3 regions of the Mesorhizobium sp. 113-3-3 genome follow, and region 2 is predicted to be linked to each of the others. Evidence: predicted binding sites of a transcription regulator. Region 2 holds the regulator's gene; each other region holds the start of a gene.
What was found. The regulator PhoB, encoded in region 2, activates phosphate uptake and scavenging genes when phosphate is short. The targets are predictions, from matches to a motif close to TGTCATNNANCTGTCAT.
Positions count from the first base shown of each region.

Region 1: JG746_RS33855 (ceramide glucosyltransferase) is a predicted target of PhoB. The motif match lies at 3,087-3,103, and genes of this name have one in related genera.
Region 3: JG746_RS16430 (esterase-like activity of phytase family protein) is a predicted target of PhoB. The motif match lies at 7,894-7,910, and genes of this name have one in related genera.

Region 1 covers NZ_AP023243.1:7,029,220-7,039,245, reverse strand. The annotation lists gene JG746_RS33875 (aspartate aminotransferase family protein) at 1-280, shown strand, start outside; gene argF (ornithine carbamoyltransferase) at 297-1,208, shown strand; gene JG746_RS33865 (Hsp33 family molecular chaperone) at 1,321-2,352, shown strand; gene apaG (Co2+/Mg2+ efflux protein ApaG) at 2,591-2,983, opposite strand; gene JG746_RS33855 (ceramide glucosyltransferase) at 3,204-4,355, shown strand; gene JG746_RS33850 (O-succinylhomoserine sulfhydrylase) at 4,372-5,562, opposite strand; SAM riboswitch at 5,620-5,697, opposite strand; gene JG746_RS33845 (2'-deoxycytidine 5'-triphosphate deaminase) at 5,832-6,926, shown strand; gene JG746_RS37945 (hypothetical protein) at 6,953-7,312, shown strand; gene araD1 (AraD1 family protein) at 7,423-8,415, opposite strand; gene mmsB (multiple monosaccharide ABC transporter permease) at 8,652-9,938, opposite strand; gene mmsA (multiple monosaccharide ABC transporter ATP-binding protein) at 9,935-10,026, opposite strand, start outside.
Region 2 covers NZ_AP023243.1:1,530,843-1,540,868, reverse strand. The annotation lists gene xylF (D-xylose ABC transporter substrate-binding protein) at 1-171, opposite strand, end outside; gene JG746_RS07440 (ROK family protein) at 441-1,691, shown strand; gene phoB (phosphate regulon transcriptional regulator PhoB) at 1,704-2,393, opposite strand; gene phoU (phosphate signaling complex protein PhoU) at 2,413-3,120, opposite strand; gene pstB (phosphate ABC transporter ATP-binding protein PstB) at 3,146-3,949, opposite strand; gene pstA (phosphate ABC transporter permease PstA) at 3,946-4,797, opposite strand; gene pstC (phosphate ABC transporter permease subunit PstC) at 4,801-5,784, opposite strand; gene pstS (phosphate ABC transporter substrate-binding protein PstS) at 5,851-6,906, opposite strand; gene JG746_RS07405 (response regulator) at 7,440-10,026, opposite strand, start outside.
Region 3 covers NZ_AP023243.1:3,374,919-3,384,944, reverse strand. The annotation lists gene JG746_RS16455 (hypothetical protein) at 239-484, shown strand; gene JG746_RS16450 (ABC transporter permease) at 632-2,386, shown strand; gene JG746_RS16445 (ABC transporter ATP-binding protein) at 2,410-3,729, shown strand; gene JG746_RS16440 (trimethylamine methyltransferase family protein) at 3,752-5,305, opposite strand; gene JG746_RS16435 (GcvT family protein) at 5,318-7,729, opposite strand; gene JG746_RS16430 (esterase-like activity of phytase family protein) at 8,022-9,485, shown strand; gene JG746_RS16425 (patatin-like phospholipase family protein) at 9,639-10,026, opposite strand, start outside.

The sequences.
Region 1 (10,026 bases), 1.6 Mb from region 2:
GAAGCAGGGCCTGGCGGCGATCGCCGACGAATTCCCCGATGTCATTGAAGACATCAGGGGAACCGGGCTGATGCTTGGGCTCAAATGCGCCATGCCCAACACCAAGGTGAACATGGCGCTGCGTGACCAGCATTTGCTGGCGGTTCCGGCTGGTGACAACGTCATTCGCCTGCTACCACCGCTCACGGTCACCGACGCCGAGATCCACGAAGCGCTCAACCGCATCCGCGCCGGTGCCAAAGGCCTGGCGGATGCCATCGCCGTGGCCGCCGCGAAGTAATTCCGGAAAATTGCCGATGTCAGTTCGCCATTTCACCGATCTGTCCACCGTTTCCGAGGGCGACCTGCGCTTCATGCTGGACGACGCGGTGGTGCGAAAGGCGCGCCTCAAGGCCGGCGAGCGCACCAGGCCGCTCGAAGGCAAGGTTCTGGCGATGATCTTCGACAAGCCGTCAACGCGCACGCGCGTCTCCTTCGACGTCGGCATGCGCCAGCTTGGCGGCGAGACCATCATGCTGACCGGCACCGAAATGCAGCTCGGTCGCTCCGAAACCATAGCCGACACCGCCAAGGTGCTGTCGCGCTATGTCGATGCGATCATGATCCGCACCACTTCGCATGAGCGGCTGCTGGAGCTGACCGAGAATGCCACGGTTCCGGTGATCAACGGGCTGACCGACGACACCCATCCCTGCCAGCTGATGGCCGACATCATGACCTTCGAGGAGCATCGCGGTCCGGTGGCCGGCAAGACCATCGCCTGGACCGGCGACGGCAACAATGTGCTGCATTCGCTGCTCGAAGCCTCGGCGCGGTTCCGCTTCAACCTCAACGTCGCCGTGCCCGAAGGCAGCGAGCCGGCGCAGAAGCACATCGACTGGTCCAAGGCGCATGGCGGCAAGCTGCTCTTCACCCGCTCGCCCGAGGAAGCCGTCGACCAGGCCGACTGCGTCGTCACCGACTGCTGGGTGTCGATGGGCCAGGAGCATCGCGCCCGCGGCCACAACGTCTTCTCGCCCTATCAGGTCAATGCCAAGCTGATGGCGCATGCCAAACCGGACGCGCTGTTCATGCATTGCCTGCCGGCGCATCGCGGCGAAGAAGTGACCGACGAGGTTATCGACGGACCCCATTCGGTGGTCTTCGACGAGGCCGAGAACCGACTCCACGCCCAGAAGGCGGTGCTTGCCTGGTGTCTTGGGGCTTGAGGTGGCTTGGGCTTTGAAAGGTCTGGGCGCTTGATCTGCGGGGGCGCGATGCCTATCTGCGCCGCATCACGCAAATCAAGCGCGTTTGGACGCATGCACCCCAGGGGGCGGCATGGCCGCGCCCTGGAGCTTTGTCATGTTGGAAACGCATCAAGTGACTGAACATCACCCCAAACTCGGCGAGTTCGGCTATGCCGGCGACGACCATGTCGTCCCGTTCGAGGTCGGCCCGCTCGACGTGCGCGGCCGTACCGTCCAGCTCGGGCCGATGCTCGACGCCATCCTCAGCCGCCACGACTATCCCGAGCCGGTCGCCCGCCTGCTGGCGGAAGCCTGTGTGCTGACGGTGCTGCTCGGCACCTCGCTCAAATTCGAGGGCAAGTTCATCCTGCAGACCCGCACCGACGGGCCGGTCGACATGCTGGTGGCGGATTTTTCGACGCCGTCGGCGCTGCGCGCCTATGCGCGCTTCGATGCCGATCGGCTCGAGGCCTTGATCGCTGCAGGCGAAACGTCCCAGCAGACGCTGCTCGGCAGCGGCGTGCTGGCGCTGACCATCGACCAGGGCGCCCATACGCAGCGCTATCAAGGCATCGTCCAGCTCGATGGCGAAACGCTGGAAGATGCGGCGCGCACCTATTTCCGCCAGTCGGAGCAGATCCCGACGGATATCAGGCTGTCCGTGGCCAAGCTGTTGACGCCAGGCCCTGGCGGCGCGCGCGAACAATGGCGCGCCGGCGGCATCCTGGCGCAGTTCCTGCCGCAGTCGCCCGAACGCATGCGCATTCCGGACCTGCCGGGCGGCGACGGCGATCCGCGCGAGGAGATCCATGATCCGGCGGACAATTCCTGGCAGGAATTGCTGGCGCTGCTCGGCACGATCGAGCCGACCGAGCTGATCGACCCGACGATCGGCGCCGAACGGCTGCTCTATCGCCTGTTCCACGAGCATGGCGTGCGCGTCTTCGGCGGCGTTCCCGTCGCCGACCAGTGCTCATGCTCGCGCGACAAGATCCGCGGTATCCTCGAGGGCTTCTCCGCGCAGGAGATCAAGGACTCGACCGAGGACGGCGGCATCCATGTCGCCTGCGAATTCTGCTCGAAGCAGTACGACTTCGACCCGGCGGAATTCGCGGCGCAGTGAAGCTCCTTGCCTTCTCCCCGTTTCACGGGGAGAAGGTGCCCGAAGGGCGGATGAGGGGCGGCGCGAACTTCGGCGATTGGCCGCGCGCAGATCCCGTCATGGACGACATCTCAGGAAGGCTGGCGCCGCCCCTCATTGCCCTGCCGGGCGTTCGTCATTCGAAAAGCCAAGCAATTGGCTTTTCGTCCGCTGCGCGGACCATTCCTCAACTCCCGGTATAGTGACGGAGAGAAAGACGCTAATTTACCGTCCGCCTGGTTCCCGGCAGATCCAGCGAGAACGCTGGGATGGCGATGTCGAAGGTCTCGCCGCGCTTGTTGCGCATCGTGTAGTGCCCCACCATGATGCCTGACGGCGTCGAGAGCGGGCAGCCGGACGTGTACTGATAGCTGTCGCCGGGATTGAGTTCGGGCTGGTCGCCGACGACGCCCGGGCCGCGCACTTCCTCGACCCGGCCGGCGCCGTCTGTGATATGCCAATAGCGCGACAGAAGCTGCACGAATTCGTCCGACTGGTTGTCGATCGTTATCTGATAGCCCCAGACATAGCGGTTCTCCGAAGGATCCGAGCGATCCTCGAGGTAGAACGGCCTGACCTGCACTTCGATGTTGCGCGTGACGGCGCGGTACATAGGCGGCTCCAAAACAGTCCCATACCTTTCGGCGCTCCCGGCGAGCAGGTCAACGTGCGCGTCTTGTCGCGCCTGGCCTTGAAACGCAGGTGCCGGCAAAGAATGTCATTTAAGTGACACATGACAATGGTGGTGTGCACGAACCGGGCGACTCGGCGCTCTGTCGAACTGTTGAAAACGGCCATACACGGGCTGTCTCACCTGGAGTGACCAGATCTCGATGGAACTCACTCTCATAGCGGCCTCGCTTTCGACTGCTCTTATCCTTTCAAATGCCGCCAGCATCCTGCTCGCCGCGTCACAGCTGAAACGGCGCACCACGATCGCACGGCCAGCCGGCAAATCGCCGCCCGTGTCGGTCGTCATACCCTGGCGCGGCGTCGAGCCGTTCACGCAGGAGACGCTGGAGCGCGCCTTTTCGCTCGACTGGCCACGCTATGAGTTGATCTTCTGCGTTGCCCATGGAGACGACCCGGTGGTCAGGTTGATCCGCGCCGCCATTGACCGTTTCCCAAAAGTGCCGGCCCGGCTGTTGATCGGCGAAGACCGGTTCAGTGCCAATCCCAAGCTCAACAATTGCGCCAAGGGCTGGGAAGCCGCGCGGCACAACTGGGTCGTCCTGGCCGACTCCAACGTGCTGATGCCGAGAGACTACATCCAGCATTTGATGGCGGCTTGGCGGACGGATACCGGCCTTGTCTGCTCGACGCCGATCGGCTCGCGGCCGGAGGGCTTCTGGGCCGAGGTCGAATGCGCCTTCCTCAACACGCTGCAGGCCCGCTGGCAGTATGCCGGCGAGGCGCTCGGCCTTGGCTTTGCCCAGGGCAAGAGCATGCTATTGAACAAGCCGGTGCTGGATGCCAATGGCGGCATCCGCGCGCTGGCCGCCGAAGCCGCCGAGGACGCCGCCGCGACCAAGCTGGTGAGCGCGATTGGCCTGCGCGTCAATCTTGTCGCGGCACCCTTCGAGCAGCCGCTTGGCAGGCGCACGCTTGGCACGGTCTGGTCGCGCCAGGCCCGCTGGGCGCGTCTGCGCCGCGTCACCTTCCCGCTGTTCTTCACGCCGGAAATCCTGACCGGCGCGGTGGTGCCGCTGGCATTTGCGCTGCTTGCGGCAGCCAGCGCCGGTGTCAGCCTGCTGCTGACGGCCATCGCCGTGCTGGCGGCCTTCTACCTTCCGGAATGCGCCCTGGCCTGGTCCAAGGGCTGGCACCTGTCGCCGCGCACGGTCGCGGCGATGATCGCGCGGGACTTGATGTTGCCAGCCATGTGGGCACGCGGCTGGCTCGGCGGCGCGGTCGACTGGCGCGGCAATGCAATGACCATCGGCACCAAGGCTACGGAGCTGGAAGAGGCTTCGTCGCGCGCCTGAAAGCCAAAGACATCTACTATTTTGCCGCTTTCAGCGCCTGCGCGATGTCTTCCAGCAGGTCGTCGGCGTCCTCCAGGCCGACCGACAGCCTGAGCGTGCCCGGTCCGATGCCGAGTTCGGCGCGCGCCTCTTCGCTCAAATTCTTGTGCGTCGTCGTCGCCGGATGGGTGATCAGGCTCTTGGCATCGCCGAGATTGTTGGAGATCAGCACGATGTCGAGCGCGTTCTGCAAGGCGAAGGCCGCCTGCTTGCCGCCCTTGACGTCGAGGCAGATCAGCGTCGAGCCGCCCGACATCTGCTTCTTGACGATCTCAGCCTGCGGATGGTCGGCCCGGCCGGGATAGATGACGCGGGCGATCTGCGGTTGCTCGGCCAGGAAATCGGCGATCTTGCCGGCGCTTTCCGTCTGCTGGCGCACGCGCAGCGGCAGCGTCTCCAGGCCCTTCAGCAGCGTCCAGGCGTTGAAGGGCGACAGGCTGGGGCCGGTGTGGCGGAAATAGTCGTGCAAATTCTCGTCGATCCATTTCTTGTCCGACAGGATGACGCCGCCGAGACAGCGGCCCTGGCCGTCGATGTGCTTGGTCGCCGAATAGACGACGATATGCGCGCCGAGCTGCAACGGCTTCTGCTGCAAAGGCGTGGCGAAGACATTGTCGACGACAAGCCGCGCGCTGATCGAGTTGGCCAGCGACGCGACGGCGGCGATGTCGACCACTTCCAATGTCGGATTGGTCGGGCTCTCCAGGAAAAACAGCTTGGTGTTGGGTCTGACCGCCTTTTCCCAGTTGGCGATGTCGGTGCCGTCGACCAGTGTCGCCTCGATGCCGTAGCGCGGCGCCAGGGTCTCGACAACCCAGCGGCAGGAGCCGAACAGCGCGCGCGCCGCCACGATGTGGTCACCGGCCTTGACGCTGCACAGAAGGGCCGCCGTCACCGCGGCCATGCCCGATGCCGTGGCGCGTGCGTCTTCGGCGCCTTCCAGCGCGCACATGCGCTTTTCGAACATGTCGACGGTCGGATTGGCGTAGCGCGAATAGATGAAACCGGGTTCCTCGCCCTTGAAACGGGCTTCCGCCGCCTGCGCCGTTTCGTAGACATAGCCCTGGGTCAGGTACATCGCCTCCGAGGTCTCGCCGAAGCCGGAACGCAGGGTTCCGCTATGAACGAGGGCTGTCTGAGGCTTCCAGTTGCGCTTGTTGCTGCTCATCGCTTTTGTTTCCAGACACAAAAAAACCGGTCACGAAAGTCGCAACCGGTCCATACGGCCTCACGGCCAACGGTCCTTTAGCGACTTGTTTAACGTGGCTGCAAGCCGACCGGCCAAATCACCACGGGATAACGATCCTTTAGACCCGTACCACGCTTGCGTCAATTGCCGGCTTCATTAAGAGGTTTGTACCAAGCAGGTTTCGCAAAAGTGTCCCACGGTTTGCGACAAGAACCTGCGCCAAGAAATGGTCGCCCAGGAGCGAAGCTTTGCGGCAGACAGGCATTCTTCCCGATCAGGACATCGCGGCGCTGTTCCAGTCCGGTGCGCTGAAGTCGCGACGTGCTCTTGATCCCGACCAGATCCAGCCGGCCAGCCTTGATCTCAGGCTCGGCGACAAGGCCTGGCGGGTGCGCGCGTCCTTCCTGCCGGGTCCCAACCATAAGGTTTCGGAAAAGCTCGACAGGCTGAAGCTGCACGAGATCAATCTGGCCGAAGGCGCGGTGCTGGAGACTGGCTGCGTCTACATCGTGCCGCTGCTCGAAAGCCTTGCCTTGCCGGCAGAGATTTCCGCTTCGGCCAACCCGAAGAGCTCGACCGGGCGGCTCGACATCTTCACCCGTGTCATGACCGACCGCGGCCACGAGTTCGACAAGATCGCCGTCGGCTACAACGGTCCGCTCTATCTCGAGGTCAGCCCGCGCACTTTCCCGATCGTCGTGCGCACCGGCTCGCGCCTGTCGCAGATCCGCTTCCGCACCGGCAACGCTTTGCTCGCCGAAGCCGAACTCAATGAATTGCATCGCGCGCAGATGCTGGTCGCCACCGAACCGCCGAATATTTCGGGCGGCGGCATCGCGCTGTCGATCGATCTCAACGGCGACAGTGACGGGCTGGTCGGCTATCGCGGCAAGCACCACACCGGTCTTGTCGATGTCGACAAGCGCGCCGCGCAGGATGTCGTCGATTTCTGGGAACCGATCCACAAGAGCGGCGCCGGCGAGCTGGTGCTTGACCCCGACGAATTCTACATCCTCGTCAGCCAGGAAGCGGTGCATGTGCCACCACTCTACGCCGCCGAGATGACGCCTTTCGATCCGCTGGTCGGTGAATTCCGCGTCCACTATGCCGGCTTCTTCGATCCGGGTTTCGGCCATTCGGCGGCTGGTGGCACCGGCAGCCGGGCGGTGCTTGAGGTGCGCAGCCACGAAGTGCCGTTCATCCTCGACCATGGCCAGATCGTCGGCCGGCTGGTCTACGAGCACATGCTGAAACGGCCGCAGTCGCTCTACGGCACGGATCTCGGCTCCAACTACCAGGCACAGGGCCTGAAGCTCTCCAAGCACTTCCGCGCCGCACGCTGAGCGCCGATTGCCGCCGGGCAAGATACTTGCCTGCGCCGGGAGAGGCGATCACCGACCTGACCAACGGCCGGCTTGATGCCGTGATTTCGGACAAGTTCGTGCTGGTGGACTGGCTGAAGAAGTCGAGCGACGGCTGCTGCAAGCTGGTCGGCGACGTCAAGGGCACCGAAACGCAAGCCGGCATTGCCGTGCGCCTCGACGACACCGCCCCTGCGCGACTAGCTAAACGCAGCCATCGATGCGCTCGTCGCCGACGGCACCTACTAGAAGATCCAGGCCAAGTATTTCGACTTCGATATTTATTGAGAAGCTGCCAATATCTCCCCCCTCGTGGGGGACATGCCCGGCAGGGCAGAGGGAGGCGCAAGGATCGCGACCTCTCCTAAGAGCGTCAGGAATAGCGGAAGGCACAGTTGCTTCCATTGCTACGCTGGCGGGACAACGCCCCCCCTCTGGCCTGCCGGCCATCTCCCCAAGAAGCGGGGAGATCACGCTCTCAAAGCGCCTTCACCGCCACCTTCACCGGCTTTTCGATCTCGAGCGGGTTGCGCAGCGGCAGTCCGAAATCGCCGGCCTCGATTTCGAACACATCGCCGGCCTCGGTCTTGACGCCGTCGGCGAAGGACAGCGTCGCGGTGCCGAACATATGCACATGCACGTCACCGGGCTGGCGGAACGCCGAATATTTGAAGTGATGGTGTTCGAGATTGGCGATGGTGTGCGACATGTTCGCTTCGCCCGACAGGAACGGCTTTTCCCACAGCGTCTTGCCGTCGCGCACGATGCGCGAGGTGCCGCGGATGTCGGAAGGCAGGTCGCCGATCAGGATCTCGGGCCCGAACGAGGCGTTGCGCAGCTTGGAATGGGCGAGGAAGAGATAGTTCACCCGCTCGGTCACATGGTCGGAAAACTCGTTCGACAGCGTGAAGCCGACGCGGAAGGCGGCACCGTCGTCGCCGATGACATAGATGCCGGCGATTTCGGGTTCCTCGCCGGCGTCCTTGGCGAAGGCCGGTGACATGAGCGCGGCACCCGGCGCCACGGCCATCGTGCCGTTGCCCTTGTAGAACCATTCCGGCTGCACGCCGACCTGGCCCTTGGCGGGCTTGCCGCCCTCCAGACCCATGCGGAACATCTTCATGGAATCGGTGAGCTGCTCCTCGCCATCGGCGCTGAGCTTCTTGTGCATGGAATCGCGCGTTGCGGCCGAGCCGAGATGCGTCAGGCCGGTGCCGGTGAGATGCAGGTGCGCCGGATCGGGGTGATTGATCGGCGACAACAGCCGCCCCTTCTTGTAGGCGGCATCGAGATCGACCGTCTCGCCGAGCCCCTTGCGCTCGATCAGGGTGGCGAGGCCGACGCCGGTGCGGGCCGCCTCCATCGCCAGCGAATAGACGCTGCGGGCGCCGTTGATGATCCGGGTCTTGCCGCCATTGCGGGCAACGACGCGGATGGTCTCGGCGTCATCGAGAATCTGCGAGATCAGCATGATCAATCCTCTCTCATGTGCCTTGGCATGGCTGCCGCCGCGGCAAACCTTCCCAAGCGCGGCTGGGACGTCGCCCATGCCACGGGTGAAATTCTCCGTTCGGATTGCGCTCGCGGGGCTTGGTTCCTTGAGGGAACTTCTTCGTGCCTGCTGGTTGCCGGCAGCGCCGCGATGTGACCCGTATGCCTTCCTCGTTGCCTCGCCGGAGCGGTTCGGCCCGCTCCCGGTATTTTGTTTCAGGCCTTGTTCTTGTTGTAGACGTCGAAGATCACGGCGCCGAGCAGCACGAGGCCTTTGACCACCTGCTGCCAGTCGACGTTGACGCCCATGATCGACATGCCGTTGTTCATCACGCCCATGATGAAGCCGCCGACCACGGCGCCGATGACCTGGCCGACGCCGCCCATTGCCGAGGCGCCGCCGATGAAGACGGCGGCGATGACGTCGAGCTCCGAGCCCAGACCCGCCGCCGGCACGGCCTGGCCGAGACGCGCCGCGATGATCAGGCCTCCCAGCGCTGACAGCACACCCATATTGATGAACACCAGCAGCGTCAGCCGCTCGGTGTTGATGCCCGACAGCTGCGCCGCCTTGGGATTGCCGCCCATGGCATAGATGCGACGGCCGATCGTCATGCGCTTGGTGACGAAGACGAACAGCGAGATCAGCACGCCCATGACGAGCAGCACCACCGGCAGGCCCCGGTAGCTGGCGAATTCATAGACAAGGAACAGCGCCAGCGCGCTGGCGACCAGCGTCTTGACGACGAACAGGGGGAACGGCTCGGCCTCATAGCCATGGCGTTCGCGCTTGCGTCGCGTCCTCACCCCGAAATAGGCATAGGCAACCACCGCGATGAGGCCGAGCACGATCGTCGTCATGTGCAGCGTCAGGCCGCTGCCGATGATGGTCTTGCCGGCGGCATTCACCGTCGGCGGGATCAGCGTCAGCGGGCCGATCAAGTCCGGGATGAAGCCGGAGCTCAGTGCCTTGAAGTCGTCGGGAAGTGGGCCCACCGAGGACCCGCCGCCCAGCAGCGCCTGGCAGATGCCGCGGAAGATCAGCATGCCCGCAAGCGTCACGATGAAGCTCGGTATCCGGTGATAGGCGATCCAATAGCCTTGCGCCGCGCCGATCAGGCCGCCCACGATGAGGCAGACGATCGAAACCACCAGCGGATTGCTGAGCGGTCCGAGTTGCCAGATGACCATCATGTTGGCCGCCAGCGCGCCGATGAAACCGGCGACCGACCCGACGCTGAGGTCGATATAGCCGGAAACGATGACCAGCAGCATACCGAGCGCCATCACGATGATGAACGAATTCTGCTGCACAAGATTGCTGAGGTTGACCGGCTTGAACAGCGTTCCAGACGTGGTGAACTGGAAGAACAGCATGATGACGATCAGCGCGATGATCAGGCCGTATTCGCGCAGGTTCGTCGTCAGCGCCGAGACGGCAATGCGTGGACGCTGTTCTTCGGCGACATTGCCCTGCGGGGCGGGGGCGCTTTCGGTGCTCATGCTGCTTTTCCTTCTCCCCGAACGATGGCACGCATTATTTTTTCCTGGCTTGCGTCCGCCGCGGGCATTTCGCCGACGATGCGGCCTT
Region 2 (10,026 bases):
GTCGCCGGCGGCCTCGATGGCCTTCTTCATGGCGGCCTCGTCGGTCTTCCAGCGCTCTTCCTGGAAGTTGGACCACGAAACGCCGATGACCTTGTCCTTCGCCTGCGCGACCGACGCAAGCGTCAGCGACATGGCGACACCCGCCAGGATGGCGGTTGTGAATCTCTTCATAATATTCCTCCCTGCGCCGCGTATGGCGCGACCAAACTGGCCCTAAGGCCGGCACAGAGGCTCTATTTTTTCGAGCCTCGAAAAAACACTGGTCTAACACCGGAACGCTGTCAACAACGATTCTGATGGATTTTGATGCCCTTCCGAATTTTTTTCGAGCCTCGGAATAAATAAATGACAGGACGGGCCGCTTCTGCCAGTATTTGACCGTGTCGCGCGGCGTTCGAGGGACCGGAGGAGCCGCGGCGACCGGGAGGATATGGAAAAACATGTCGGTCGGAATCCGTCACGACGATCTGCGCCGGCGCAACCGCGCCATGGTGATCACGGCCGTGCGCCGGGCCGGCCGGCCTTCGCGCACCGAGATCGCGGCGACCACCGGCCTCAGCCATTCGACCATATCGGCGATTTCCTCCGACCTGATCGGTGAAGGCATCCTGGCCGAGGGCAAGCCGAGCGAGGCCGGCGCGCTCAAACGCGGCAGGCCGCAGGTCGGCCTTGGCCTCAACCCGGAGGCCGCGGCTGTCATGACCGTGGTGCTGTCGCTGAATTTCCTCTCCGTCGCCGTCATCGACTATGCCGGCCAGGTGATATCGGAGGAACAGCGCCGGCTGGACACGCTGACCATGTCGCGCGAAGCGCTGATCGGCGAATGCACGGCAATCGTGCGACGGCGGCTCGAGGATCCCGACATCGACGTACGCAGCGTCGCCCGCATCGCGCTGGCGATCCAGGGCATCACCGACACCGAAGCCCGGGCGATGCTCTGGTCGCCGATCACGCCGCAGACCGACATCGCCTTCGCCGACATACTCGAAGCCGAGTTCGGCATCCCCGCCACCATGGAAAACGACTGCAACATGATGGCGGTGGCGCTGCGCTGGCGCGATCCCGAGCGCTACCGCGACGACTTCATCGCCATCCTTTTGTCGCACGGCATCGGCATGGGGCTGGTGCTGAAGGGCGAGCTGTTCACCGGCACCCATTCCTCGGGCGGCGAGTTCGGCCACATGATCCATCGGCCGGGCGGCGCGCTCTGCCGCTGCGGCCGCCGTGGCTGCGTCGAGGCTTATGCCGGCAACTATGCCATCTGGCGCAACGCCAGGCAGCTCAGCGAGGACACCGAGCCGGTGGCCGATGTCAGCGACGCGCAGATGCGGGCATTGGCCGCCACGGCACGCGAACGGGACGGGCCCGAGCGCGAAGCCTACCGCAAGGCCGGCGAGGCACTTGGCTACGGCCTCGGCAGCCTGTTCGCGCTGATCGATCCCGCGCCCGTCGCCATGGTCGGCGTCAGCGCCGCCGCCTTCGACCTGATCGAGCCGGCACTGCGCGAGGCGATCGCCCAGACCGCTGGCGGCCAGCACTCGAAATCGATCTCCTTCGACACCGAGCCGAACGAGCTGCCGCTGATCCGCGAAGGCTGTGCCATGCGCGCGCTGACCTTCGTCGACCAGGAGATTTTCGCGCCGGGCGTGCAAACGAAAGCGGGCCTTGCCGCCAAGAAAAACGTCGCCTGAATCAGGTCGCTTTCAATCTTCCCTGATCGCGTAGCCAGCGCCGCGAATGGTGCGGATGACATCCGGCATGCGGCCATTGTTGACCGCCTTGCGCAGCCGGCCGACATGCACGTCGACAGTGCGTTCGTCGATGTAGATCGTCTCGCCCCAGACATTGTCGAGCAGTTGGCTGCGCGAGAACACGCGGCCGGGGTGGCGCATCATGAATTCGAGCAGGCGGAATTCGGTCGGTCCGAGCCGGATCTCGCTCTTCTTGCGATAGACCCGGTGCGATTCGCGGTCGAGCACGATGTCGCCGACCTTGAGCACGCTGGACAGCACTTCCGGCTTGGCGCGGCGCAGCAGCGCCTTGACGCGAGCCATGAATTCCGGCGTCGAGAACGGCTTGACCAGATAGTCGTCGGCGCCGGTGGACAGCCCACGCACACGGTCGCTTTCTTCGCCCCGCGCGGTCAGCATGATGATCGGCAGCCGCTCGGTCTCGGGCCGCATCCGCAGGCGCCGGCAGAGTTCGATGCCGGACACCGCCGGCACCATCCAGTCGAGCACCAGGAGGTCGGGCACGTTCTCCTGCAGGCGGATTTCGGCTTCGTCGCCGCGTGTCACCACCTCGACCTGATAACCTTCCGATTCCAGATTGTAGCGGAGGAGCACGCCGAGCGGCTCCTCGTCCTCCACCACCATGATGCGTGGTGCGATCATCGCTTGGTTACCCCTGCGCTCAGGCCGCCGGCGCCGACATCGCCGTCTCGTCCTGCTTTGGACGGTTGGCGGGCAGTTGCGTGCCGGTCAGGACATAGTACGCGTTCTCGGCGATGTTGGTCACATGGTCGCCGATGCGTTCGAGATTCTTGGCGCAGAACAACAGATGCGTGCAGGCCGTGATGTTGCGCGGATCCTCCATCATATAGGTCAGCAGTTCGCGGAAGACGGAGGTGTATTTGACGTCGATGCGTTCGTCGTCGGCGCGCAGCTTCGCCAGTGCGGCGGCATCGCGCGCCGCATATTCCTCGATCACGCCCTGCACCTGGATCAGCACCAGCTGCGCCATGGCGTCGATGGAATGCGACAGGTCGCGCGGCGTGGAGCTGAGGCCGACGGTGCCGACGCGCTTGGCAATGTTCTTGGCAAGGTCGCCGATGCGTTCGAGATCGCCGGCCATGCGGATCGAGCCCACGACATGACGCAGATCGTCGGCCATAGGCTGGCGCTTGGCGATCAGCGTGATGGCGCGGTCGTCGAGCTCGCGCTGGCGCGCATCCATGATGGCGTCGTCGGAGACCACGCGCTGGGCGAGCGCATTGTCGGAATTCAGCAGCGCCTTGGTGGCGCCGCCGACCATCGAGCCGGCGAGATCGCCCATGTCGCTGATCAGCCTGCTGATCTGTCCGAGATCCTCGTCGAAGGCTGCGACTGTGTGTTCGGCCATGATCCTGGTCCTCGTATGCGTGCGATCAGCCGAAGCGGCCGGTGATGTAGTCTTGCGTGCGCTTCTCGCGAGGCGACGTGAAGATCTTCTCGGTTTTGTCGAATTCGACCAGTTCGCCCAGATACATGAAGGCCGTCTGCTTCGACACGCGCGCGGCCTGCTGCATGTTGTGGGTGACGATGACGATCGTGTAGTCGGCCTGCAGCTCGTCGATCAGTTCCTCGATCTTGGCGGTCGACAGCGGGTCGAGCGCCGAGGCCGGCTCGTCGAGCAGGATGACTTCCGGCTTCACCGCCACGGTGCGGGCGATGCACAGCCGCTGCTGCTGGCCGCCCGACAGGCTGAGGCCGCTGGCGTTGAGCTTGTCCTTGACCTCGGTCCACAGCGCCGCGCGCTTCAGCGCCTGCTCGACACGGCCGTCCATCTCGGCCTTGCTGATCTTCTCATAGAGCCTGACGCCGAAAGCGATGTTCTCGTAGATCGACATCGGGAACGGTGTCGGCTTCTGGAACACCATGCCGATCTTGGTGCGCAGCAGGTTGAGATCCTGCGAGCGGTCGAGAATGTTCTGGCCGTCGAGCAGCACCTGGCCCTCGGCGGTCTGCTTGGGATAGAGCTCGTAGATGCGGTTGAAGACGCGCAGCAGCGTCGACTTTCCGCAACCCGAAGGGCCGATGAAGGCGGTGACGCTGCGCTCGGGCAGCGACAGCGTGATGTCCTTCAGCGCCTTCGACTGGCCGTAGTAGAAGTTGAGGTTCTTGACCTCGATCTTGGCCTTGGTCACCGCCTCGGCGGCGATCGTCATGTCTGGAGACAACATCTGGCTCATTTGTCCTCTCTGCGTCCGGTCAGGCTGCGCGCAAAGATGCTGAGCGCGAGAACCGTCAATGTGATGATGAGTGCGCCGGTCCAGGCCAGCTGCTGCCATTCCTCATAGGGACTGAGAGCGAACTGGAAGATGGTGACAGGCAGGCTGGCCATCGGCGCGTTGAGATTGCTCGACCAGAACTGGTTGTTCAGCGCCGTGAAAAGAAGCGGTGCGGTCTCGCCGGAGATGCGCGCGATCGCCAGCAATATGCCGGTGACGATGCCCGAAAGCGCGGCGCGATAGGCAACCGAGCGGATGACCACCCAGCGCGGCGCGCCGATCGCGGTGCCCGCTTCGCGCAAGGCGTTCGGCACCAGGTTGAGCATGTCCTCGGTGGTGCGCACGACGACGGGGATGACCAGGATGGCAAGTGCCACGGCACCGGCGATCGCCGAGAAATGCCCCATCGGCCGCACCATCAGCTCATAGACGAACAGTCCGATGATGATCGACGGCGCCGACAGAAGAATGTCGTTGATGAAGCGCACCACCGTGGTGAGCTTCGAGAAGCGGCCGTATTCGGCCATGTAGGTGCCGGCCAGCACGCCGATCGGCGTGCCGACGATGATGCCGATGATGGTCATCACGATGCTGCCGTAGATCGCGTTGAGCAGGCCGCCGGCATCGCCGGGCGGCGGCGTCATTTCCGTGAAGACCGAGAGCGAGACGCCGGCCAGGCCCTTGTAGAGCAAGGCGCCAAGGATCAGCGCCAGCCAGGCAAGGCCGATGCCGGCCGCGACGACGCACAGCGTCATCATCACGCCATTCTTGCGCTTGCGGCTTTGGTGAAGCGATGCGGCTGTCGACATCGGTCAGGCTCCCGTGCGGGCATCGATGCGCATCAGCATGTAGCGTGCGATGGCAAGGATCAGGAAGGTGATAACGAACAGGATCAGGCCGAGCGCGACCAGCGAGGAGGTGTAGAGATCGCCGACGGCTTCGGTGAATTCGTTGGCGATCGTCGCCGAGATGGTCGTTGCCGGCGCGAACAGCGACGTCGAGATGCGGTGCGCGTTGCCGATGACGAAGGTCACCGCCATGGTTTCGCCGAGCGCGCGGCCCAGAGCCAGCATGACGCCGCCCATGATGCCGATGCGGGTATAGGGAATGACGACCCGGCGCGTGACCTCCCAGGTCGTGCAGCCGATGCCATAGGCCGATTCCTTCAGCACCGACGGCACCGTATCGAAGACGTCCTTGGTGATCGAGGTGATGAACGGCAGGATCATGATGGCCAGGATCATCGCCGAGGTCAGCAGGCCGATACCATAGGGGGGACCGGCGAACAGGCCGTTGAGGCCCGGAACGCCGTGGAACACGCTGATGATGAAGGGCTGCACCGTCGTCTGCAGGAACGGCGCCAGCACGAACAGGCCCCAGATGCCGTAGATGATCGACGGGATGCCGGCCAGCAATTCCACCGCCATGCCGATCGGGCGCCGCAGCGGGCGCGGGCAAAGCTCGGTGAGAAAGATGGCGATGCCGATGCCGAGCGGCACGGCGATCAGGATGGCGATGGCCGAGGTGATGATGGTGCCGTAGATCGGCGCCAGCGCACCGAACTTCTCCGTCACCGGGTTCCAGCTCTCGCTGGTCAGGAAGGAGAAGCCGAAGGTCGACAGGGCTTGCCAGGAACCGGCTACCAGCGAGATCGCTACGCCGCCGAGCAGGACCAGCACCAATATGGCAGCGGCGCGGGTCATTCCGTGGAAGATCGAATCGGTCAGCGCGAACCGTCGAACGGTGGCGTCGCGCGAACTTCTAACGGCTGGCAAGGCTTCCTGGACAGCGCTCATGTCAAGCTCGGCTCTTTCAGTTGAAGGAAAAGGAGCGCCGCGGGCGCGGCGCTCCTTTGGAGGATGTTACTCGCCGGCGTAGACGGGCTTGCCGCCGGCCTGGATGTCGGCCTTCCAAGAAGCCTTGATCAGGTCGACGACGCTGTCGGGGATCGAGACATAGTCGAGCGCCTTGGCGGTTTCCTTGCCGTCCTTGTAGGCCCAGGCAAAGAACTTCAGGGCTTCGCCGGTGGCAGCGGCATCATCCGGAGCTTTGTGGATCAAGACCCAGGTCGAGGCAGCGATCGGCCAGGTGGTGTCGCCGGGCTCGTTGGTGATGATGACGTTGAAGTTCTTGGCAGTCTTGAAGTCGGCATTCGAAGCGGCAGCGCCGAAGGACTCCAGCGACGGCTCGACGACCTTGCCGGCTGCATTCAGCATCTTGGAGTAGGACAGGTTGTTCTGCTTGGCATAGGCGTATTCGACGTAGCCGATGCCGCCATCCGTCTGCTTGACGGTGTTGGCAACGCCTTCGCTGCCCTTGGCGCCGACGCCCGTCGGCCATTCGACGGCGGTGTCCGAACCAACCTTGTCCTTCCAGTCGGGCGAGAGCTTCACCAGATAGTTGGTGAAGTTGAAGGTGGTGCCCGAGCCGTCCGAACGATGCACGACGGCGATCGCGGTCGACGGCAGGGTGAGGCTGGGGTTCAGCGCCTTGATAGCGGCATCGTCCCAGGTGGTGATGGCGCCGAGGTAGATCTGGGCGAGCGTCTTGCCGTCGAGGACCAGTTCGCCCGGCTTCACGCCCTGGAGGTTGACGATCGGCACGATGCCGCCCATCACCATCGGGAACTGCACGAGGCCGTTCTTTTCCAGATCGGCATCGGACATCGGCTTGTCGGTGGCGCCGAAGGTCACGGTCTTGGCGATGACCTGCTTGATGCCGCCGCCGGAGCCGATCGACTGGTAGTTGAGGCCGATGCCGGTGTCCTTCTTGTAGGTGTCGGCCCACTTGGCGAACACCGGATAGATGAAGGTCGAGCCCGCGCCGGAAAGGTCAGCTGCGATGGCTGCGGAAAGGGTGAAGGTAGACGCTGTAGCCATTGCGATCGCAACGGCCGCCGAGCGGATGAAATGTCTCATGTGGCCTGCTCCTGTTCGGAAGATGGTCTCTCGGCGCCATTCCTAAGCAGCGCCCGCTGAGGCCAATAGCGATGGATTATAACAGTCGCATGACAGTTTCGTGTCAGCCCGGTAACGCGTCGCCGGCACTGGAAAAGGTGGTGGCGTCGGATGGCCGTGACCTGATCCGAGTTTGCACCCGAAATCAGGGGCTTGAGCCATCCACCGGCCGGAGCCGCCGCCGGATTCGACGGGGCTTTCTCGGATGAAGAAAATCCGGGCGGGAGCGCGTTGCTCAAGGCCAGAGCGTGTCATGGCCGGGCCATCGCCAAAAACAGGTCCGTTGGGGTAGGTTGACGCTGTTTGTTGCCGGCGGTCGCTGCTCCCGCCCGTAACTGCAAGGGCGGAATTCGATTTGGCTATTGTCCCGGCTCGGCGCCGCCTTTGGTATGGTGCGATCGCACCATAGGCATTGCACGCAGGGGTAGCAGCATTATTCGCGATTGATTCTCCCGGTCTGGTTCCTTCGGGCCTTGGAGCCGGACGACGCCCTGCTATCCCGCGTTACGCTGGACCTGGCGGCCGGAGCCGATCCAGCGCTCGACCTTCTCCAGGAGGGCCCTGGGACTGATCGGCTTGGGCAGATAATCGTCCATGCCCGCCTCCAGGCAGCGTTCGCGATCGCCCTTGAGCGCATGCGCGGTCACGCCGACGATCGGCACATGCGTGCCGGTTTCCTGCTCCAGCTGGCGGATCGCGGCGGTCGCCTCGAGCCCGCTCATTTCCGGCATCGAGACATCCATGAGGATCATGCCCGGATTGAGCTTGCTGAAAGCCTCGAGCGCCTTGCGGCCATTGCCGACGATCTCGAAACCGTAGCCGGTCTCGCCAAGGATCTGGGTGAAGACCATCTGGTTCACCTCATTGTCCTCGGCCACCAGGATGTCCAGCTTGTGTCCGTCGCCGCCAGTGGCGGGCAACCTGGGCCGAATCGGCGGCGGCTGCAGTTGAGCGCGCTGTTCGGCCGGCGCCAGCGGCGGCTGGGGAGCATCGGGCCTTCCGGTTGCAAGCGGCTGCACGGCGTCGCTGTCCGTGGCGTGGCGATGGCGCTGGATGGTCGCCACCAGCGTCTCCAGGAGCACCGAGGAGCGCGCCGGCTTGATCAGCTGGGCGTCGATGCCGAGATCGCGGTAGCTGGTGTTGGCGAGCGACTGGTCGACCGAGGTCAGCATGATGATAGGCGTGTCGGCGAGGCCTTCGGTGGTGCGCACGATGCGCGCCATTTCGGCACCGCTCATCTCGGGCATCTGGTAGTCGAGCACGACGCAATCCACGGGCACGCCGTAGGCGGCGGCCGCGATCAGCACCTTGAGGCCCTCCGCGCCGCTTTCGGCCGCGCAGGAATCGAACGTCCACGAGGTCATCTGCTCGGTCAGGATGGCCCGGTTGACGGCATTGTCGTCGACGATCAGCACGCGCGCGCCCGTCACGTCCACCGGCATGATGCGCTGCCCGTTCTGCTGTCCGGCCCTGGGCAGCGTCACGGTGAACCAGAAGGTCGAGCCCTTGCCCTCGGCGCTCTCGACACCGATGGTGCCGCCCATCAGCTCCACCAGCCGTGAGGTGATGGCGAGGCCAAGCCCGGTGCCCTCGTGCCGCCGTGTCGAGGAGGTGTCGACCTGGCTGAACTTTTCGAACACCAGTTTCAGTTTTTCCTCGGGGATGCCGATCCCGGTGTCGGTGACCGAGATCGTCAGCCTGGTTCCGGTCGGCACCCTCTCGCCGGTCACGTCGACCAGCACATGGCCTTCGTCGGTGAACTTGACCGCATTGCCGACGAGGTTGGTGACGATCTGCCGGATGCGGCCGACATCGCCGATGAACAGGCTTTCGAGCCTCGGCTCGACGCGCACGATGAGCTCGAGGTCCTTTTCCTTGGCGCGGGTCGACACCAGCGTCGCCACGTCCTCGATCGCCTCGGCAAGGTTGAAGGGCGCCGGGTCGAGCACCATCTGGCCGGCATCGATCTTGGAGAAATCCAGGATGTCGTTGATGATGGTCAGCAGCGCATTGCCCGACTTGACGATGATGTCGGTGAACGTCTTCTGCTTGGGATCGAGATTGGATTTGGCCAGCAGTTCCGCCATGCCCAGCACACCGTTCATCGGCGTGCGGATCTCATGGCTCATATTGGCGAGGAATTCGGACTTGGCGCGGTCGGCGAGCACGGCGCGCTGGCGCGCCTCGCTGAGCTCCGCCTCGCGCAGCTTCAGCTCCGTTATGTCAGTGGTCGATCCGATCAGGTAGAGCGAACCGTCCGACGCGATCATCGCGCCCTTGCGCGCGAACTGATGCCTGACGCTGCCGTCGGCAAGCCGCACCGTCTCCTCGACCTCCTGGGTGTCGCCGGTGCGCAGCACGGCCAGATCGCCGGCCACGAACGCCTCGCCGTCCTCCCCGAAAATCTCTATGTCAGTCTTGCCGATCGCGTCTTCCCTGCTGAGGCCGGTCAGATCGCACCAGCCCTTGTTGACATAGAACTGCCTGAGATCGGAGCGCTTGGCATAGATCGACACCGGTACATTGTCGATCAGGCTGCGGAACACTTCGTTCTCGCGCATGCTCTCTTCCAGAGCCTTCTCGCGCGCCTTTACGTCGGTGATGTCGGTGCTGGAACCGACCAGATGCACCGAACCGTCTATCGCCACCAGCCGGCTCTTGCGCGTCATCAACTGCCGCACCGTGCCGTCGCGATGGGTGACGGGCTCCTCGACCTCGAGGCCCTTGCCGGTTACGACGACCTGGGTGTCGTCATTGCTGTAGCTTTCCGCGTCCTGCGTGCCAAACAGCTCACGGTCGGTCCGGCCGATGACGTCTTCCTTGGCGATGCCGGTCAGCGCGCACCAGGCCTTGTTGACGAATTCGATGCTGAGGTCCTGCGCCTTGATGAAGGCGGCTACCGGCAACTCGTCCATGACGTGACGGAAGAGATCGATCTGTCGCATCGAGTCGCGCAGCGCCGCCTCGCGGCTCTTGATGTCGGAGATGTCGACGCGCACACCGATGAACGTCCCGTCATCGGTGCGCATGTCGTAGACCTGGTACCAGCGTCCATCGGCATTGAGGCGCTCATAGGAGGAA
Region 3 (10,026 bases), 1.8 Mb from region 2:
ACGTCGTGAGCGGCGGGCGTAAGGCGGCGTGGCTTCGGCTGACCGAAGCATCAACTCGAGATCGAACAGGTTATGGACAGCTATCCCAGTCGCTGTCCGGATCAAGCCACAGGCACGGTCCGGACACTGGCCCCGTCAACAGATTTGGTTTCCGGCATGTGGCGCCGGTCGGGCCTCGGCAGGGCATAACCCGCCTGCGGCTCGCCTTGCCGTCCCGCCGGACCGCAAGAGGTGAGCCATGAACACCAAAATCATTCCCTTCCGTGCGCGCTCTGCCACGCGCTCCGCTTCGATTGCACGGCCGTCCGTTGCAACAACGCGCGGCCTGGCGGGCAAAGCCGGCTTCGCCATGCCGTCGACCCGGCTCGTCTGCGTCTGGCGCCTCGGCTCGGTGAGCGGCCGCCTGGAGTGCCGCTGGGCGCAGGAGCCCGTCTCCGAAGAGGGCGTCAGTCGTCGATCGGCCCTCCCTCGGCGCGCTGCCTGAGCCCTTTCTCAACGCAGCCCAAACCTCCGCACTGACGGTCAGGCCCAGGCGCCCGGCGCGACCACCTCCCGGTCGCAGCCTTCCGCACGCCCGCAATCATCCTCTCCCAAGCCAAACCGAAATCGGCCCATCCCCCGGAGGTCCGCCATGATCTTCCTGCCCCACAACCGCAATTCGCTTGGCGAGGCCGCGGCGCTCGCACGCGCACGCATCGCCCCCAACATCTACGACACTATCGCCTTTGCCATGCTGGTGGCCTTGCTGGTGCTTCTGGCGCATGGCGCCGCCGGCATGCGCGCGCCGAGCGCGCTGCTCACCACCTCGCCGGTCACGCTCGATCTCGTCAACCTGCCGGAATACGCGCTGCGCACGACGCTGCGCATGTTCGCGGCCATCATCGTGTCGCTGGTCTTCACCTTCACGGTGGCGACGCTGGCAGCCAAGAGCCGGCGCGCCGAAATGGTGATCATTCCCGCGCTCGATATCCTGCAATCGGTGCCGGTGCTGGGTTTCCTGACCTTCACCGTGACCTTCTTCATGGGCCTGTTTCCCGGCAGCCAGCTCGGCGCCGAATGCGCGGCGATCTTCGCCATCTTCACCAGCCAGGCCTGGAACATGGCATTCTCGTTCTACCAGTCGCTGCGCACCGTGCCTGGCGACCTCGACGAGGTCAGCCGCGGCTTCGGCCTGTCGGCGTGGCAGAGGTTCTGGCGGCTGGAGGCTCCCTTCGCGGCCCCCGGCCTGGTCTGGAACACCATGATGTCGATGTCGGGCGGCTGGTTCTTCGTCGTCGCCTCCGAGGCCATCACCGTTGGCAACACCACCGTGCAACTGCCCGGCATCGGCTCCTGGCTGGCGCTCGCCATCGACAAGCAGGATTTTACCGCCGTCGCCTGGGCCGTGCTCGCCATGGGCGTGCTCATCCTGCTCTATGACCAGTTGCTGTTCCGGCCCGTTGTCGCCTGGGCCGACAAGTTCCGCTTCGAGCAGACCGCCGGCCAGGAAAAGCCCCGCTCCTGGGTCTACGACGTCCTGCGCCGCGCCCGGCTGCTGCGGACCGTGGGGTTGCCGATCGCCTGGCTGTGGCAGCGCGCCATGCTGCTTCGCCCGGGCAAGCGGACCCTGCCGGCGGCCAGCGTCGCCTCGCGCCGCTTGTCCCGGCTGCTCGACTTCGCCTGGCTCGGCCTGGTGCTGCTTGTCGCGCTGTGGGGTGCCGTCGAGACGGTCCTGTATCTCAGGCAGACACTTGGCTGGAACGATGTGGTCGAAGCCCTCGGCGGCGGCCTTCTCACTCTGCTGCGCGTGATCGTGCTGATCGCGGTGGCCAGCGTCATCTGGGTGCCGATCGGCGTCTGGATCGGCTTGCGGCCCGCGGTCGCCCAACGCGTTCAGCCACTGGCGCAGTTCCTCGCTGCATTCCCAGCCAATGTGCTGTTTCCATTCGCGGTGATCGCCATCGTCGCCACCGGCGCCAGCCCCGGCATCTGGCTGTCGCCGCTGATGGTGCTCGGCACGCAATGGTACATCCTGTTCAACGTCATCGCCGGCGCCAGCGCCTTCCCCTCCGATCTCAAGGAGGCGGCCAGGGTGTTCAAGATACGGTCCTGGTCGTGGTGGAAGAACGTCATGCTGCCGGGGATCTTCCCCTACTACATCACCGGCGCGCTGACCGCCTCCGGCGGCTCGTGGAACGCCTCGATCGTCGCCGAACTGGCAAGCTGGGGCAACACCAGGCTCGAGGCCTTCGGCCTCGGGTCGTACATCGCCAAGGCCACCGAGGCAGGTGATTTCCCGCGCGTCATCCTCGGCATCGCCGTGATGTCGCTCTTCGTCACCCTCTTCAACCGCATCCTCTGGCGCCCGCTCTATGTCTTCGCCGAACGCCGCATGCGGCTCGACTGACCCTTTCTTCCAGGAGACTGATCATGAACCAAACTGTCATCCCCAACACCTTTCCGCTCGTCGAAGTCCATGGCGTCTGCCAGACCTATGACAAGGGCAGCGCTGGCAAGCTCGCCGTCCTCGACCAGGTCGGGCTGACGCTCGTCTCGGGCGAGATCGTCGGCCTGCTCGGCCGCTCCGGATCCGGCAAATCGACCTTGCTGCGCTCCATCGCCGGCCTGATCCGGCCAAGCGAGGGCGCCATCGCCTTCGAGGGCAAGCTCGTCTGCGGCACGCCGGACGGCATTGCCATGGTCTTCCAGAGTTTCGCGCTGTTTCCCTGGCTGACCGTGCTGCAGAATGTCGAACTCGGGCTCGAGGCGCAGGGCGTCTCGCCGGCCGAGCGCCGCAAGCGCGCTTTGTCGGCCATCGACCTGATCGGCCTCGACGGTTTCGAGAACGCCTATCCGAAGGAACTGTCGGGCGGCATGCGCCAGCGCGTCGGGCTCGCCCGCGCCCTGGTGGTGCATCCCAAGGTGCTTTTGATGGATGAGCCGTTCTCGGCGCTCGACGTGTTGACGGCCGAGACGCTGCGCACCGACCTGCTCGACCTCTGGTCGGAAGGCCGCATGCCGATCGAATCGATCCTGATGGTGACGCACAACATCGAGGAGGCCGTGCTGATGTGCGACCGCGTGCTGATCTTTTCGTCCAATCCGGGCCGCGTCGTCGCCGAGCTCAGGATCGATCTGCCGCAGCCGCGCAACCGGCTGGACCCCGCCTTCCGCGCGCTGGTCGAGGACATCTATGCCCGCATGACCGCCAGGAAGGAGCCGGGCACCCCTGTCCGCGACGGCGTCTTCCCGGGTTCCGGCATCGCCATGGTGCTGCCGCGCGTCTCGACCAACCTGCTTGCCGGCCTGATCGAGGCCGTTGCAGCGCCGCCCTACAACGGACATGCCGACCTGCCGCCGCTGGCCGCCAGCCTGCAGCTTGAGATCGACGATCTGTTCCCGATCGCCGAAACGCTGCAGCTGCTGCGCTTCGCCGAGTTCGCCGAAGGCGACATCCAGCTGACGCCGGCGGGCAAACGCTTCGCCGAAAGCGAGGTCGACGCGCGCAAGCAATTGTTCGCGCAGCAGCTCGCGACCTATGTGCCGCTGGCCGGTCACATCCGCCGCGTGCTCGACGAACGCGCCAACCACAAGGCGCCGGCCCGCCGCTTCCGTGATGAGCTGGAGGACCACATGTCCGAGGACTATGCCGACCAGACGGTGCGGGCCGTCATCAGCTGGGCGCGCTACGCCGAATATTTCGCCTATGACGAGGAGAGCGACCTGTTCACGCTCGACAACCCCACCTAACCAATCTGGGCGCCGCGCCTGGTTACGACACCGGCGCCGCGCCGCCCTCTTCGGTGCGCCGCGCGATGAACTCGTCGAGCACGCCGGCAGTGGTGGCAGCCGAAGCGGGCGGCTCGAAATCGGCAAGGATGCGTTTCCAGATACCGGTGGCGCGCTCGGTGGCGGTCTTTGATCCGTTTTGCGTCCAGTTGCCGAAGTTCGACCAGTCGGCCACCAGTGGCTCATAGAATGCCGTGCGGTAGCGCGACATCGTGTGGCCGGCCGAGAAGAAATGCCCGCCCGGCTGCACTTCGGCGATCGCCTCGAAACCGATCGCGTCGTCGTCGCCAGGAGTCGTCGCGCAAAGCTCGGCTATCGACTGCACCGCCTCGATGTCGGTGATCAGCTTCTCGAAAGAGACACTCAGGCCCCCCTCCAGCCAGCCCGCGGCGTGGATGCAGACGGTGGCGCCGGCAAGCACCGAGCCCCAAAGGGCGAACTGCGACTCATGGGCCGCCTGCGCATCGGAGATGTTGGCGGCACTGCCGGCGCCCGATCGCCAGGGAAGGCCGATGAAGCGCGCCAATTGGCCGGCCCCCAGTGTCGCCTTGACGTGCTCGGGTGTGCCGAACGCCGGAGCGCCCGACTTCATGTCGACATTGGAGGAGAAGGAACCGTAAAGCACGGGTGCGCCCGGGCGCACGATCTGCGCCAGTGCCAGGCCGGCCAGCGCCTCGGCATGCTGCAGCGTCAGCGCGCCTGCGACCGTGATCGGCGCCATCGCCCCGGCCAGGCAGAACGGCGTGATGACCAGGACCTGTCCGGCGCGGGCGAAGTCGATGATGCCTTGCGCCATCGGTATATCGAGCTGGCGCGGTGAATTGGTGTTGATGATGGTGTAGCAATGGGCGCCGGCGCGGAATTCATCCTCCGACAGCCCGCGCGCCAGCCGGATCATCTCAAACCCATCCTCGACCTGCGGCGTGCCGCGCGCGAAGACGAAGGGGAACTTGTCGGACAGCGTCAGCTGCGCGCGGTTGACGGCATAGTGGCGAAAGCGGTTGTCGACATCCTGCGGCTCGATGCAGGGGCAAAGCATGTGCAGTACGTCGAAATGCTGGATGAGCTTGGTCAACTCCTCGAAGGCGCCGAGCGTTCCCGGCCGGCGGCCGCGTTCGAGATCGGTGACGTTCGGCGCGCCAGCGCCTGCGAGGAACGTCATCGAGCCGAGTTCGAGCAAAAGATCGCGGCTGCGGTCGCCCGCCAGCGCCGGAATTGATTTTGGCGCCGAGGCCAGCGCCGCGGCCACGATGTCGCGGCCGATGCGCACCATGTCGGTGTCCGGGTCCACGAGCGCACCGGCGCGGGCGAAAATCTCCCGCGCCTGCGGCAAGAGCACCTTGATGCCGAGCTCCTCCAGCACGCGCAGCGCCGTGTCGTGGATCGCGGCGATCTGGTCGTCCGAAAAGATCGGCTGCGGCATGAACGGATTCTTCAGCGACCGGTAGTTGGGACGGCGGCTGCTTTCGCTGCCGGCCTCGCCCGTGCGTCCGCGCCGGCGCTCGCGCCTGCTGTCTCGTGCCGCGTCATCGATCATCGAAAATCCTCCTCATTGCCGCATCGCCTTGCCCGAGGGATCGTAGGGCGAGGCCGCGATGACCCGAGCCGGCCGCTCGACGCCGACAATGTGCACCGAAAGCGCCGTCCCCTCCTCGGCAAAATCGCCGTCGACCAACGCCAGCGCGACACTCTTGCCGATCGTGTAGCCAAAGCCGCCGGACGTGACGAAGCCGACGCGCCGGCCGTCGCGCCAGACCGGCTCGAAGCCGCTGGCGTCGGCATCGACGGCGTCGACCTCCAGCGTCACGATCCGTTGCGCGGCACCGGCATCGCGCTCCTTCAGCGCCGCCTCGCGGCCGACGAAATCGCCCTTGTCGAAGGTGATGAAACGGTCGAGGCAGGTCTGCCCTGGCGTGTAGCCCTGCGTGAATTCGCGCGACCAGATGCCGAAGCTTTTCTCCAGGCGCAGCGCATTCAGCGCGTAGTAGCCGATCTCGGCCAGGCCAAGATCCTCGCCGGCGGCAAGCAAGGTCTCGCGCAGCGTGGCATGCATGGTCACGGGACAGCTGATCTCGAAGCCGAGCTCGCCGGCGATGGACAGACGGGCAAGCCGCGCCTGCACCATGCCAATGTCGAACGCGCCGCAGGCCATGAACGGCAGTGCGGCGGCGGAGGCGTCCTGATGTGTCGTGCGCTCCAGGATTTTCCGCGCATTCGGCCCGGTCAGCAGGAAGCCGCCCGTCGCGTCGGAGATGTCGGTGACCGCGACGCCCCCACCTGTTTGGCTTTCGAACCAGCGCATGTGGAATTCCCTGAGGTGGTAGGAACCCATCAGCCAATAGTCGCCGCCGCCCCAATTGATCACTGTGAGGTCGCCCTTCAGCCGCCCGTCCGGCCCGAGCATAGGCGCCAGCCGCGCCTGCCCGGCCTTCGGCAACCTGCAGGCAAGCAGCCGGTCGAGCCATGCCTCGGCGCTTGGCCCCGACACCGCATAGCGTGAATAGGCCGAGATATCGACGAGACCGGCGGCACGCCGGACCTGCAGCGCCTCGTCGCCGACAATGTCGAAAGCGCTGGAGCGCTTGAGCGTGGTGTTCTCGCAAAAGCCCATCGGCGCGAAATAGGCCGGGATTTCCAGCCCCCACGATGCAGTCCATTCGCAGCCGGCCGCGCTCATGCCGTCATAGGCGCCGGGGCGTTTCAAGGGCCGGCCGGCCGGCAGCCGCTCATTGGGAAAGGTCATGACGAAACGGCGCGCATAGAATTGCCGCGTCGTCTGCCCGAGATATTCGCGGTTGGCGGCAAAGGCGCCGTAGCGGGCAATGTCCATGCCGGAAATGTCGGCCTGCGGCTCGCCGTAAATCATCCATTCGGCCAGCGATTTGCCGACGCCGCCGCCCTGGCTGAAACCGGCCATGACGCCGCAGGCGACCCAGTAGTTTTTCAGGCCGCGAACCGGTCCGACGATCGGATTGCCGTCGGGGGTAAAGGTGAAGGCGCCGTTGACCCATTTGCGGATGCCGGCGCTCGCCAGGCAGGGAAAGCGCTCATGCGCCCTGCCGAGTTCCAAGCTGATGCGGTCTATGTCTTCCGGGATCAGCTCGATGCCGTAGTCCCACGGCGCGCCGTCCATGTGCCAGTGCTTCGGGTTCTGCTCATAGACGCCGAGCAGCACGCCCTTGCGCTCCTGGCGCAGGTAGGAAAAGCCGTCGAGGTCGACGGCGATGCCGATCTCCCGGTCCAGCGTCGCGATCTCGGGGATGTCCTCGGTGATGAAATAATGGTGCTCCATCGGCGTCACCGGCAGGTCGATGCCGGCCATGCGGCCCAGCTGCTTTGCCCACAGTCCGCCGGCGTTGACGACATGCTCGGCAACAATGGTGCCCTGCTCGGTGACGACGTCCCAGTGGCCGTCCGCGCGAGACTTCAACTCGACGACACGGTTGCGCAGGATGATGTCGGCCCCGCGCTTCTTGGCGGCACCCGCATAGGCATGCGTCGTGCCGTAAGGGTCGAGATGGCCTTCGTTGGCATCGTAGAGACCGCCGAGCACACCGCTTACGTCGACGATCGGGCAGATTTCCTTGATCTCGTCAGGGGTCACCAGACGAGCCGTTTCGATGCCGACCGACTGGAACACCGCCCAGGCCGATTTCAGCCATTCCCAACGCTGGGGATCGCTGGCCATGTTGACGCCGCCGGTCATGTGCAGGCCGATATCCCAGCCGGACTCGGCCTCGATCTCCCGATAAAGCTTGATGGTGTAGTCCTGCAGCGCCGCGACATTGGGATCGGCGTTGAGCGCATGAAATCCGGCCGCCGCATGCCAGGTCGAACCGGCGGTCAGTTCGGCGCGCTCGATGAGCGCCACGTCGGACCAGCCGAACCGCGTCAGGTGGTAGAGCACCGAGGCGCCGACCACCCCACCCCCGATGACCACTGCACGGTAGTGCGACTTCAAGGCTTCCCTCCCGGTCTGTCAGAAGCGCACCATATACGCACTGGACATAAGTGTCCAGTGATGCGCCTGCACGCCCGGACGGATGCGTGGGGAGGATCCATTCTTCCGCCAGAGCGCGTGTTTTTCCCGGCCTGCGAATATCCCGGCGGGCACACATGCCGCCCTGTCACGCAAGCATCATGTTCGCGCCGTAGACCGCTTTTGGGGGGGCGCGCGGCATCATCGATGTACCGCCTCTTTAAGCTTTCGCTCTTCGGCCGCTCCGGCACATCTGTCACAAAGAGGATCATCCATGAAACACCTGCACCGAACCGCCTCGCTCGGCGTCGCGCTGGCCTTGTTCAGCGCCTTGACGCCGGCGCTCGCCGAAGGCACCGCGACCGTCCTCGTCAACAAGGGCCTGGTCGGCGTCGGCCGCATCCCGGCCGCACAGCGTGACAAATTCGGCGAGACGTTCGGCTCGGGTTCCGGCATGGCGATCGACACATCGAGCTGGACGCATGAGGCCGGCACCTACAAGGGTTCGCTCTGGCTGCTGCCGGATCGCGGCTACAATGTCGCCGGCACCACCGACTACCGGCCGCGGATCAACACGATCGGCATCGAGTTCACGCCGGCGGCAGCAGGCGCCGCTGGCCAGGAGCAGACCGAGGTCAAGGCGACGCTTACCGACACCATGCTTCTGACCGACGACAAGGGCACTGATGCCACCGGTCTCGATCCGCTGTCGGATGTGCGCGCCGGCGCCGGCGACATGCCGATGCTGCCCGTCGCCACCAATGGCAAGCTCGCCCTCGACAACGAGGCGATCGTGCGGTTACCCGACGGCTCGATGTTCATCTCCGACGAATATGGCCCCAACATCTACCGCTTCTCGGCGCAAGGCCGCCTGCTGTCGGCGACCCAGCCGCCGGCGGCGCTGGTGCCGATGCGGAAGGGCGCGCCGAACTTTTCCTCGGACAATCCCGGCCCAGGTGCCGCCGAGCCCGATCCGAAGGATCCGGAGACCGGCCGCCAGAACAATCAGGGTCTCGAAGGCATGGCGATGACGCCGGACGGCAAGTTCCTGATCGCCGTGCTGCAGTCGGCGACCAGGCAGGATGGCGGCGATTCCGGTTCGACCCGGCAGAACACGCGGGCGCTGGTCTATGACGCTTCCGACCTCGCCCATCTCAAGCTGGCGCATGAATATGTCGTGCCGCTGCCGGTGTTCAAGGATGCCAAGGGCAAGACCAAGGTCGCCGCGCAAAGCGAGATCGTGGCGCTGTCGGACACGTCCTTCCTGATGCTGGCGCGCGACAGCGGCAACGGCCAGGGCGTCAAGGGCGACACATCGCTTCTGCGCCAGATCTTCGTCGTCGACGTTTCGGCGGCAACCGACATCGCCGGCGGCCCCTTCGACGCCGCCGACATGCCGGTCGCGCCCAAGGGCGTGCTCGATCCGTCGGTGACGCCGGCCAGGCTGACGCCGTTCATCGACATCAACGACAATGCGCAGCTCAATCGCTTCGGCCTGCACAATGGCGCGCCGAACGACCACAACAACCTGTCCGAGAAATGGGAAGCAATGTCGCTGACCAGCGTTCTCGATCCGAAGCTGCCCGACGACTATTTCCTGTTCGTCGCCAATGACAACGACTTCCTCGCCCAGGACGGTTTCCAGGTCGGCGCCTCCTACAAGGCCGATGACGGCGCCAATGTCGACACCATGTTCCTGGTCTACCAGGTCACGCTTCCCGGCCTCGCCAAGAAGTAGTTACCCTTATCCAGGCGGGCGCGCTCGGCGCGTCCGCTCTGCGGTTCGCCGATCAAATGGTGGTCTTTCGGCCACACCTCGCTTTTGAAAATGCGCCTGCCTTGAGGCGACTGTCGTCTCGCGCTCAGATCTCGCGCCACTTCATAGTCTTCTTTACTTGTCGAGATTCCTTCTCATGCGCGCACGCCATGTTGGCAGCGAGAGGCCAACGAGGCCAAACAGCGTAGCCCAGAGGATACTTTGCCAACCGCTATTGATCGAATTTCCGAGATAGATCGACCAAAGTACGATGACCGAAGCGTGCCAGGAGGGTCTCCCGGCCTCGTCAGGCTTCACACGGACATCCGGAAACTCAAACTCGCTCTTCGTGAGGTCACTGATATTGCTTCGCTTATAAGGGTGAACCACGCTACAAGGCGGAAGCGCTCGACGAATTAAGCGCAGTCGGGTCCAAAACTTATAATTCAGCCGGTATATTCGCGAAGAATAGCCAGTTCCGCTTCTCAGAACACGTTCTGCTGTGCGCTCCCCAAGTACCATC